2 regions of the Paenibacillus sp. SRL342 genome follow, and region 1 is predicted to be linked to the other one. Evidence: riboswitches for the same ligand, from Rfam matches in the RefSeq annotation. Region 1 holds a riboswitch; the other holds the start of a gene.
The links. A riboswitch is a leader RNA that binds a small molecule or an ion and turns the genes downstream of it on or off. The one in region 1 is predicted to bind cyclic di-AMP.
Positions count from the first base shown of each region.

Region 2: it holds a riboswitch for cyclic di-AMP, as region 1 does, so the genes downstream of both, AC4E8D_RS10830 (C40 family peptidase) here and AC4E8D_RS00150 (resuscitation-promoting factor) in region 1, are expected to answer to the same signal.

Region 1 covers NZ_OZ481790.1:30,012-36,307, forward strand. The annotation lists gene AC4E8D_RS00140 (HD domain-containing protein) at 1-1,196, shown strand, start outside; gene AC4E8D_RS00145 (TatD family hydrolase) at 1,529-2,299, shown strand; cyclic di-AMP (ydaO/yuaA leader) riboswitch at 2,541-2,794, shown strand; gene AC4E8D_RS00150 (resuscitation-promoting factor) at 3,068-4,252, shown strand; gene rnmV (ribonuclease M5) at 4,408-4,953, shown strand; gene rsmA (16S rRNA (adenine(1518)-N(6)/adenine(1519)-N(6))-dimethyltransferase RsmA) at 4,958-5,860, shown strand; gene yabG (sporulation peptidase YabG) at 5,920-6,296, shown strand, end outside.
Region 2 covers NZ_OZ481790.1:2,331,647-2,337,942, forward strand. The annotation lists gene AC4E8D_RS10800 (glycosyltransferase family 4 protein) at 1-18, shown strand, start outside; gene AC4E8D_RS10805 (YkvI family membrane protein) at 154-1,209, opposite strand; gene AC4E8D_RS10810 (xanthine phosphoribosyltransferase) at 1,414-1,995, shown strand; gene AC4E8D_RS10815 (hypothetical protein) at 2,093-2,422, shown strand; gene AC4E8D_RS10820 (hypothetical protein) at 2,542-2,760, shown strand; gene AC4E8D_RS10825 (carboxymuconolactone decarboxylase family protein) at 2,902-3,231, shown strand; gene AC4E8D_RS10830 (C40 family peptidase) at 3,305-3,769, opposite strand; cyclic di-AMP (ydaO/yuaA leader) riboswitch at 3,775-3,906, opposite strand; gene pelA (pectate lyase) at 4,325-5,287, shown strand; tRNA gene AC4E8D_RS10840 (tRNA-Leu) at 5,466-5,550, shown strand; gene xynC (glucuronoarabinoxylan endo-1,4-beta-xylanase XynC) at 5,696-6,296, opposite strand, start outside.

The DNA.
Region 1 (6,296 bases):
AGTTAATTAACACCCCGGAATTTCAGCGTTTACGCCGGATTCGTCAGCTGGGTACTTCTTACCTTACCTTTCACGGAGCAGAGCATAGTCGGTTCTCACATTCACTAGGTGTTTATGAGATCACACGCAAGATCATCTCTCAATTTGAAAGAAGTCATTATTCGGATTGGCCGAAGGAAGAAAAGATTGTAGCTCTGTGTGCAGCTCTGCTTCATGATCTCGGGCATGGGCCATTCTCTCACTCCATCGAGGAAGCTTTTGACATGAATCACGAAGATTGGACTTGTCGCATCATTACAGGTGATACCGAAGTAGGGGCGATCTTAAGACGGTATGCTCCTGATTTTCCTGAGAAAGTAGCATCTGTCATTCAAAAAACGTATGAAAAGCCGATTGTTGTGAACTTGGTGACCAGTCCGCTTGATGCAGACCGAATGGATTATTTGCTCAGGGATGCCTATTTTACAGGTGTAAATTACGGCACGATTGACCTTGATCGTATCCTTCGGATGCTGCGTCCTTATCATGGGCGGATTGTAGTCAAGGAGTCAGGCATGCATGCTGTGGAGGATTACCTAATGTCTCGGTATCAGATGTATTGGCAGATTTACTTCCATCCGGTAACTCGTAGTTCTGAAATTATATTGCGGCAAATATTCAAGCGAGCGAAAACACTCATACAACATGGTTTTCAATTCCGCTTCATGATTGATCCACTCCCTCAACTATTTGAAGGGGAATTATCCGTAGATGAATATTTGCAGTTGGATGAAGCATTAATTCAGACGGCATTTACGCAGTGGCGCAAGGAGGACGATACTGTTCTGAGTGAGTTATGCGAACGTTTTATGGATCGCAAGTTATATAAGTATGTAGAGCTTGAACAGGTCGACTTGACAATGATGGAAGAGATTCGGGAAGCTTTTGTACAGGCTGGCCTCGATCCCGAATATGATCTTGAAATTGATTTTCCTTCGGATAATCCGTATGATGTGTTTCGTCCGGATGAATCCACAGATAAGCAGATTCTTCTTCTGGATCGACAGGACAATTTACGTGAGTTGTCAGAAGTATCTGACATTGTCCGTTCCATCAGTGGGCTTCACCGAGGGAAACATCATTTGTATTACCCGCAAAACAAGGTGGATGCGATTATTCACGAATTACCGTCACATATACGCCCCTATTTCTTGTAATCGTGTGGGTATAATCCGATGAAGAATTTTGATATCAAAACACTTTCTAAAAGAGCTATTTTTCATGATACAGTAATCTGCTTTAATGGGGAGTATATGTAGATCGACATAATTTTGTAAATGCAAGCAGGCAAAATGAGCGCAATTAGCAATATATAGATCAGAATATCCGTATCTCTTCTATATATTGTAGTTGTGAAGAAACAAACGTGATGATGTAATACACAGATTACCCAAAATGTTTTATGTACGAGTCATTAAATTATTGGAATTTACAAATTAAATTTACAAAAGAAGATAGTCGTTATTTCGACATGAAGGGAGATACAGACATGATGCTGTTCGACACACATACACATCTGGATGCACCACAATTCGACGAGGACCGCGAGGACATGATTCAGCGTGCTGTGGATGCAGGAGTTGGTCGCATGATCAACATTGGCTTTAACCGGGAGACGATTCCAACCACAATGAAACTCGCTGAAACATATGATTTTATATATGCAGCTGTAGGGTGGCATCCCGTAGATGCGATCACAATGCAGGAGGGCGATTTGGAGTGGATTGCATCTTTATGCAAGCATGAAAAAGTGGTTGCGATTGGTGAGATTGGATTGGATTATCACTGGGACACTTCACCAAAGGAAATACAGCATCGCGTATTACGACAACAAATTGCTTTGGCGCGTGAAGTGAAGATGCCGATTGTCATCCATAATCGGGATGCACATGAGGATATCATAAGAATTTTGCGTGAAGAGAAAGCGGGTGAGGTTGGTGGTGTGATGCACTCGTTCTCGGGCAGCTGGGAAACAGCAAAAAGTTGTCTCGATATGGGCTTCCATCTCTCCTTCGGAGGACCAATCACATTCAAAAATGCAAAGCAGCCCAAAGAGGTGCTGGAGAAGGTTCCTATGGACCGGTTTTTCATTGAAACAGATGCTCCATATTTGACACCTCACCCTTATCGTGGGAAGCGAAATGAGACAGCGCATGTACGTCTGGTTGCAGAGGCAGCTGCGGAAATTAAAGGCATTTCGGTGGAGGAAATTGCTGCAATAACAACCAAAAATGCCATGGAACGATTTGGAATTCGTTAAAAAAACGAGTAAATGAGGTGAAAAAGGCAGGTAAGCGGAGTTAATTTGCCCTTTGATCCAAATAAATCAAGAATATTACAATATTTTAACCAAATATTCAGAAAAACGTACTTGATCAACGCTTTACAACATGCATCAAAACAGGATATCATCTTTTCAGTGAATTGTTGTGCGGAAAATTGGACAGATGTTCGGGGGATGAACAAAGGGACACTTTCCGATGAAACAACATTACTTTCATGAATCAGTCTCGCTGAGTCTCCGTTAACGGAGAGCGGGGGAACCAATAGGGCTTAAACATCGGTGTATTTGGCCGATGCGCAACGTTCGCTGACCCAAAAGCAGCGAAGGGAACTGCGAAGCCGTATTTGATTTCTTCTTTGGGTCTCGGGGTGAATTCAAGGGCGTCCGCCATGAGCGGGTGACCCAAGATAGGGCGGCTCTCTTTCGCCCGAACCCGACAGCTAACCTCGCAAGCGGAAAAAGAGAGGTAACCTCGTGCATGAATTTCCGATATTCAAAATCATTCGGAAGCCACGAAAGAGTTCCTCTTACACTCTTTCTTTGGCTTTTTTGTTTTTGAATAAAAGAAATATTGTCATCATACGGTAGGTATTCAGGAGGATGACATCATGTTGCGAAGATTGATTCATGGTGCAGAACCGGATTATGTTGGTCCAATCTGTGTTCTGTAGAAAATTTGGTATAGTCACGTCAAAGACATCATGCATTACTTTAGACGGCGAGGCTATGAAGGAGGACGGAGAAGTGGGCACATTCCAACCAGAAGAGACCCATGAGTCACGATCATCCAGTAAGTCTTTCGCGTTGCGGTGGAAGCATGAGAACATGCGTCAAATGGCATTGATCGCGATTTTCTCAATTGCGCTTACAATCATGATCTTGTTAGTCGTTTACGGTCAGGCCGGGAAACAAATTTCGCTGGTTATTGATGGCAAAGCTCAGGTGGTAGAGACTCGTACAGGAATGCTTCAGGAAATGCTGGAGGAGCAGTCGATCACAGTCAGCCCTCACGATAAGGTATCCATGTCCATGAATGGGGCGATTACAGATGGAGACCGAATCGTTATTGAGCGGGCCGTTCCAGTTAACATTACGGCAGACGGAGACACCAAGACTCTGTATACAACCGATTCATCGGTGGAAGATGCAATTCAAAAATCAGGTATTCAAGTTGAAAGTAATGATAAAGTGTATCCGGCGCTCGGAACTGCGATCAAAGCGGAGATGAAGATCCGTGTAGTGCGCGTAACAAAGCGTACAGTGGAAGTAGAGCAACCGATCGCTTACAAAGTTATTAAAACGGCTGACCCTAGCTTGTACAAAGGGGATAACCGTGTCGTTGTAAACGGCAAAGAAGGCACACTTGTACAGCATATCGAAAAGGTATTTCAGGATGGAGAATTGGTCTCCAAAAAAATGGTCGGCAAATCTGTCGCGAATAATCGTGTAGATAAAGTGATCGCTGTCGGCACCAAAGCAAAACCGGTCGTGAAAGAACCTGAGATTCAGACTGTATCGGCTCAAACTTCAACAACCAAAAAGGCTACAACAACGAACTCGAAGAAAACATCTGCCTCGGGCAGCAAAGTGATTACTGTATCCGGGACTTCTTTTAAATACTCCAAAGTACTTAAAAATGTATCCATGACTGCCTACTCTTCCGAAGAGCCTGGCATTGGTACTAAAACAGCTTCCGGTACTCGTGTAACGGAAGGTCGCACCATTGCGGTTGATCCCAAAGTCATTCCAATTGGCTGGTGGGTATATATCGAAGGTCTGGGATTCCGTCGTGCGGAAGATACAGGCGGTGCCATTAAAGGCAACAAAATTGATGTATATTATGACAGTGTGAAGCATGCCCTGAATTTTGGACGTAAGAAAGGCAAGACGGTCTACGTGATCGGTCCGGTGAAGCCGGAAGCGAACTAAAATCGTTTTACTTTGAAATGGGAATGCTATAAAATAGTTGCATGAATGATTCATGCGGAATATGCGGCGGAGGAGTCTGAATTCAGTCTCCCCCGCCGTTTGGCAGAGAAGAGGATATTCCTCTTCTTTTTGCGTTAGAAAGGAAGAAATGGAACATGATAAAAGAAGTCATTGTGGTGGAAGGCCGTGACGATACGGTAGCTATCCGTCGGGCCGTTGAAGCCGATACAATAGAAACAGGTGGATCAGCAATCAACCAACGCATTCTGAAGCGGATTGCGCTTGCTCAGGAGAGACGGGGAGTCATTGTACTGACAGATCCGGATCATGCTGGCGAACGCATTCGTAAAATTATTGCGAATAAGGTGCCTGGCTGCAAACATGCCTTCATTCCGGAAGCCGATGCAACGCGTAAAGGGGACATTGGGGTGGAGAATGCCTCACCTGAAGCGATCCGTCATGCTCTGGCGCGCGTACATACTTCATACGAAGGTGCTCCGAGCCTGATCGATTGGGAGGACCTGATCGCGGCAGGACTTATCGTGCATCCGCAGGCTGCTGCACGTCGCATGGAGATGGGCAATCTGCTGGGCATCGGTTATTGTAACGGTAAGCAGTTCCACAAACGTCTCAGTGTATTTCAGATTACACGGGAAGAGTTCTCTACAGCATTAGCGCAAATTGAACGTGAAGGAATGTGAGCATATGAAGGATATGGAAGAGACGATAGAAATTGCAACGCCCAAGCGAACCAAAGAGATTATTCAAAGACACGGATTCTCATTCAAGAAAAGTCTGGGTCAGAACTTTCTGATCGATCAAAATATACTGAACAAAATTGTTAATGCAGCCGATTTGGACGAGTCCAAGGGCGCGTTAGAGATCGGGCCGGGTATTGGAGCCCTTACGGAGCGACTGGCTCGGGTAGCAGGTCCTGTCACAGCCGTAGAGATTGATCAGCGCTTGATCCCAATCCTGGGAGAAGTGATGCAGCCTTATTCGAATGTACGTGTTCATCATGGGGATGTGTTGAAGCTTGATCTGGCTGAGTTGTTTAATACGGATTTTGCATCCGTGGACAAAGTCAGTGTCGTGGCTAACCTGCCTTATTATGTAACGACTCCAATTATGATGAAACTGTTGGAAGAGAAGCTGCCGGTAGACAGTATTGTTGTCATGATCCAAAAAGAAGTGGCTGAACGCATGGCTGCTGCACCAGGATCAAAAGACTACGGCAGTCTGAGCATCGCAGTTCAGTACTACAGTATGCCGGAGCTTGTGTGTATTGTGCCGCCTACAGTCTTCATTCCGCAACCTAATGTGGAATCAGCTGTCATTAAGCTGAAAGTGCGTGAGAAACCACCAGTGGAGATTCCGGATGAAGCACACTACTTCGAAGTGGTACAGGCTTCTTTTGCCCAACGGAGAAAAACAATCTCAAACAACTTGAAGGCACGTTTCTTCACAAAGGAGAACCGGGAACAGGCAGACATTCTGCTGGAGCAGGCAGGTATTCAACCGTCCCGACGTGGAGAGACGTTGAGTCTGCAAGAGTATGCCACACTCAGCACCGTAATGTGGGAAGCAGGGGTACGTGCAGCACTGTAAAATTTGAATGAACCAAACCGGGTCTCTGCCCATACGATGGGGTAGAGGTGATTACGTTGATGAATATCGGAGACTTGGTCGTTCGGAAGTCATACGGCGGCGATGTGACTTTTCGGGTGGAAGGCCTCCAGTTGGATGCTGCGGTCATTAAAGGGACTGAGTTCCGGCTGATTGCCGATTCCCCGGTGGACGATTTGATACAGGTTCCCTACGAACCACAAAGCGCCAAGACCAGACAGGCGCATATTAAAGCACATCAGACCCTGTCCCGTCTGCAGCAGAATCGTATGGAACAGGCTGAGCGGAATCGGGAAGGTCTGGTACAGGATTGGTCTGCTCAGCAGGAACCGGCTTATTTTGAAATGCCTGGAAAGGTGCTTCATCTGGATGGAGATCCGAACTATTTGAAAAAAAGTATGGATCTCTATGAGCAACT
Region 2 (6,296 bases), 2.3 Mb from region 1:
TTTCCTAGCAAAGCTTAAAACGTAGAGCAAAAAGTGCGAGCCGCTGTGATAAACAGCGGCTTTTTGTCATGTTTAAGGAAAGAGTACCTGCGATGACTTGTGGTTATGAGGCAAACAGATGCTCATATTCATGAAGTACATGGACCGTGAGATTTATATATTGTTGCGTCTACGAAAGGCGCCCCAGCGGTTCAGTACCAATTTGGCAGCCCAGATTAATGCCATACTTCCAAAGATGGGGTAAAGGATGGACAGCAGGGAACTGAATCCAAACTGACTGAGTGAGTAACACAACATCATAATGGTTAATGTAATGAAACGGGGATGGACACGTATATGTTGGCTGAGTTGCAAGGTCATTCCATAGATATCGGCTACAAAGGTACTGAATATTTCCATGAAAATAAGGGATACATATACAGATTGCACTGCCCATCCAAGTTGAAAGGCAATGCTGCCCATCGGGATTTCGAATTGAATGATGCCGGGCATTTGGGCTGACATGGCAAAATGAGCTGCCATCAGCATGAAACCTACGCCAATTCCACCCAATACTCCACCCCACTTCAGCACATTCCGACTACGAATCTGGTTACCTACAGGCACAAGAACAGCTTGAGCCAACACCAGATTGAATGAAGTATACAACAGTGGAGACAGCCACACTTGAATAGGGTTTGAATCTGTCGTCAGTGTGATGAATCGGGAAGCACCTGGATGATGGATGGTACTGGTGATCATGAGCAGAGATAACAGGAGCATCATGGGCACGACAATGCTATTCATTTGTAGGATGGCCTGAATGCCTCGACCGAGAAGCAGATATGACCCTACAAGTGTGACGATCAGACCTGTCTGATAATGCAAACCCAGATGTTCAACAAAAACGGAACCTGCTCCGGCAAGCATGACACTGTTCACGCCAATGAGAATGAGAAGGGTCACCCAGGTGATCCATTTGCCCGCCTTGTGGCCGAATAAATGTTTGTTCAGATCCTCATAAGAGCGGGAACCGGTATCGTGAGCGATCAGCATCATTTTGGTACCTAACCAGACAAAGAGCATGGTGGATAAGCCTATGGTGACGGTGGCCCATTTGCCATACTGGGTAAAAAACTGCAAAATTTCCTGCCCTGTAGCGAAGCCAGCTCCAACAACCGTTCCGATGTATGTAAATGCGATCTGCAGCACCCGAAATGCCTGTTTCATGTGTTTCCCCTCTCAGGCCCCTGTATAGTTTGGACATGCGGGTACCATGGTACAAGGTATGCTTGACCCACGAAAGTCATGACAATCGATAATGAGCTTTGGCTTGAATTGTGTCTCAAGGACAGCGCCCAGGCAATTTCGCTTGAACTTATAGATAGATATATGATACTTTTACCTCATAGGATAGGCTTGGGAGGTCAAATCATGGAATTATTGAAACAACGAATTTTACAAGAAGGTGTGGTTATCTCGGATCAAGTATTAAAGCTGGATGGTCTGTTGAACCACCAGATTGATCCTGCATTAACGATGGAGATGGGACGTGAGTTTGCTGCCCGTTTTCGTGAAAGTGGAGTAACTCGAGTAATCACGGTAGAATCCTCAGGGATTCCGGTTGCGTTTGCCGCAGCCTATGAACTTGGGGTGCCCCTTGTATTCGCCCGTCGCAAAAAAACACTTCTGGCTGATCCTGATGCTTACTGTGAACGTGTACCGTCCTTTACCAAAGGAATTGTAACTGACATTATGGTATCCCGCGAGTTCATTCATGAGAATGACCGCATTTTGTTCATTGATGATATTATTGCCAATGGAGATGCCGCTCGTGGCGTCATCAAAATTATCGAGCGTTCCGGTGCGGAACTTGTCGGATTCGGCGTTGTGGTCGAGAAAAGTTTCCAAGCAGGGGCACACACGATTCGTGAACAGGGTATTCCGGTGGAAGCCTTGGTACGCATTCGTTCCCTGAACGATGGTACGGTACAATTTGACGATAACGAAATGTGACATTTTAAAGGAATAGGGCCTATTTTTTGAACTATGCCTTTGCATGACCGCAGATTTCATTTATAATGGGGTTATGTTAGGGAGAGGAGGCAACACCATGGGGAACCAACTGGCAACAGAACAATTTTTTAATGATAAGCTGGCGGAATCGAAAGTTCATTTTGAACGTGCCCTGGATTGTAAACATACGGAATTCGATGACCTTTATCCCTATATGATTGAACATCCTCAATTTTTCTGGTACAAACGCTATGTTGCCTGGTCAGAATTACTGACGATTGTAGGCTTGTGCGAAGAGTTGTCCTTCTCTTGGAAAGAACAATTTACACCGCATCAAGTGGAGTACCTTGAAGAACGTGTGATGTCCGCCAAAGTGCTTGATTTTTGGTTTGAGAAGAACGACAGCAAAGAGCACGCGCAGCGGTAACTTTCAGTCGGGACATAATTTCGAATGACATGACAGTCCAATACAGTCACGTGAGACCTAAATGACTTTTCATTTAGGTCTCTTTTTGTAAATAAATTTGAAATATAGGAGCCATGAATATGATTAGTGATACAGAATTGGACGCTCTGCGTCTGTCAGGTGAGAAAGTTAGAGTAGTACGGGACGAGCTGGAATCGAACGACGTGAAGGGGATTGTGGTTGCCTGGGATGGCGAGCAGGTACTTATCCGTCGTCAGAATCGACGTGTCGTTAAGCTGGACCGAGGTTACAGCTATCAGCTGTTCAGCGAGCCGCGCCAGAGTCCACTTAGTGAGTAACAGCTTATAATTATGGCAGAGCCATGAGCGTTAAATGTTTGGAATTACCATGATTTCTTGGCATAATTGACTCATTCGGGAGAGAAGATAGGTACAGTGAGGAAGATCTGTAACTATAGCCGAGAGGGTGTGCTACAAGCGATGACATTGATGAATGATAAAGTTCATGCCTACAAGGATCAGATTGGAGCATTAAGCGATGTACTGCCAGGTGTGGTGAAGTCATATCATGAGTTTACCGGAGAATGTTTCCAACCTGGCGTGATTGATGCGAAGACAAAACAGCTAATTGCGCTTGGGATTGGATTGTTTGCCAACAATGAGGTATGTACCTTCTACCATGTAGAAGAAGCCCGTGCTAAGGGTGCAACAGATCAGGAGATTATGGAGACCGTTGCGGTGGCCGGAGCTGTTGGAGGAGGACATGCACTGTCTCAGGGTGCGATGCGAGTGCAGAAGGCGCTGCATTAGTAAGTAATGCAACATACATTTTTAAGTACAAAAAAGGCATCCGGTTAATAACCGATGCCTTTTTGTATGTGAATTACATTTTACCCAACATTTTATCATACATAAACTGTCCAGTTACCCGACGTGCTGTTACATAGCGGTCATTAAAGTATGGATTCGATAACTTTGTGATGCTTACACCTTTACTGCTGGAGGCATGAGCGAATTGTCCGCCGCCGATATATACACCTGTATGTGAAATGCCTTTGCCTGTTGTATTAAAGAACACCAGATCACCTGTCCGAACATTGCTCTTGGATACAGGCGTACCTGCTTTGGCTTGCTGCTGAGAAGTACGTGGCAATTCAATGCTGTATTTGTTGAAAAGATATCTCATAAAACCAGAACAGTCGAAGCCGGCTACAGTTGTGCCACCCCATTTGTAAGGTATACCTGTCATGTTGTTCACTACGGAGTTGATACTGCTTGCCTCTGTGCTTGTTGCCCCGGATGTAAATAATACAGCTGCTCCAAAAATGGAGATAATCAGTTTTTTCAAAATCAATGTTCTCCCTTCGATGCCTACGGAGTTAGCTAAGGGTTCGGTAGAAGGTTCCCTATATTTCCTATGTATAAGAATAATTCACCCAAATTGGTTCCCCCGTTTTCAAACATGAAACTCGGCAATGAATAATTAAGTTTTTGTAACTATTTGAAACTATATTGCATAAATGCGTAATTGTCAAACCTATTTAAAACCCTTCGTAATACCTCAATGTTAGCGGAATTAAGGTTTTTATATGAAAGAAGGGATCAAGTTTGGGTATCATTCATGACAAAAACGTCATTATTGATTCGTTTAAGACGAATTTGGATAAATAAATAGGTTTGTCATGAGTTAAAAGAACTATCCCGTTATGTAGAATTAGAGAGATTATATTCATTAAGTTGCATATATTGACAAAAATCGATTTTTTGCATATTATCTGATTATCCAATCCACATATTGGATTAAAATTGATTTTATTATGTGATAAATACAAATAAAGGAGGTTTGGGGACGCGTATCATAGGTAAGTAAAAGTGGAAGATTTATAAAAACGAACATAGGAGAGTGTTACATTTGAAAGCGAAGAAAATAATTACTTTTGTCCTGGCATGCACGATGGTGTTCTCGGCAGTTGGAATGGCAGTTCTCCCTGTAGGGACGGTATCTGCTGCGGATGCATCGGGTACTACAGCGAGTATTTCTGATATTTTGAAGAACCAGCTGCCGGATGGAGGTTGGAGAAAAGATTATAAACAGACAAGTGGAGAGTGGGCGAAGTCCACGATCGACAACAAGGCTACATACTCAGAAATTAGAAGATTGGCGAAGGAATTTAAAAAGACGAATGATCCGCGTTACTCCACAGCTGCAATCAAAGGAATTAACTTTTTGATCAACATGCAGTATTCAAACGGCGGATGGCCACAAGTTTACCAAAGCTCCGGATATCACAAGCACATCACTTACAATGATGATGCCATGATTAATGTAATGATCATGTTGGATGAAGTAGCGACACGCAAAGGTGATTTCTCGTTTATCGACAGCACACTTGCTAACCGCAGTAAAAACTCAGTTGCCAAAGGTGTAGATGCAATTCTGAATACACAGGTTGTTTCAGGCGGTAAGCTGACAGCATGGGGACAACAACATGATTCCAGTTCTCTTAAACCGGCAAGCGCAAGAATCTATGAAGTACCATCACTGACGGCTGGAGAGAGTGTAACGATTGTTAAATTCCTGAAAACCAGACCTGCTACCGCTAAAATTACGGCATCCATTAAGGGAGCTGAAGCATGGTTTAACAAAGTGAAGATTACGGGTTACAAGTATGAAAGAGCAAACGGAGACAGCAAAATTATCGCTGATTCCAAAGCTGCACCGATCTGGGCTCGTTTCTACGAAGTGGGAACGGATAAACCGATCTTTATTGGTCGTGACGGGGTCGTTAAATACAAACTAAGTGATATTGATAAAGAAAGAAGAGGCGGTTATGCTTGGTACGGTAACTGGCCTTCCAAGCTGTAATTTGTATTATGTTTCCGTTATAATGAACCAAACTATTAGCAGTTAAAGGTAAAGCCCGAATCGAAATGGACGTCTGTTTCGATTCGGGCTTTATTGTAATTATTTTCATTGTTGACATGATAGATTCCACATGATATATTACTTCTTGTCGCCGATATTGATCACGGAGATACAATATGCGGTCGTGGCGGAATTGGCAGACGCGCACGGTTCAGGTCCGTGTGGGCTAACCCCCCGTGGAGGTTCGAGTCCTCTCGACCGCATCTAATAAAAATACTCCTTAAGTTAACGCTTAAGGAGTATTTTTTTGCATTTTTTGATATAACACTAACTTTAGACTCGAGTATCCAAGAGGTTAGTGCTTAGCTGCACGTTCAGCAAATGTCTTCCATCAGCCATACGGAACGTTTATTGTGCTGCGGTAACATTAACGCTATCAATATTCGGTCCTTCCGATCCAGTGGTAACCACTTTCAATGTATTGGTCCCCGTGTTCATGGGGACCTGTATTGTTTTTTCAACCCAAGTGGACCAGCTTCCCGTAGCTGGAAAGGGCTCGTTGCTGATGACTTTGGTTCCGTTCACAAAAATGTCGAGGTTCCGAGTGCCGCTTTCCAGCGCATAACGAAACTTTACGTTTTTGGTACTTGTTGTAGTGTTATTAATGCCGTTCCATTGAATGGTCGAACCAGTCATCGCATTGAAGTTAACATACCCGGAGCCAGTGTAACCGGGGTAGATTGTTTCAATGGCAGCTTCCGTAAGTGAGGTTCCGGTCTCTGCTTCATACGTAGTGCCACTGCCTGTATTCCCGCCGCTATTACCGCCAGTAACGTTGGCAACAAACGTTGTTACGCTCTGAGGTGGGAGCTGTGCCGTGAAGGCTCCATTGGATACAGTAAGCGGGGTTCCGCTTGCCAAGTTTCGACCGCTGTCTGTAATCCATGAGGACACAGTGGAGGCATTACCATTCTGCAGAACGAATTTTTGGCTTGTGGCTGAAGTTCCA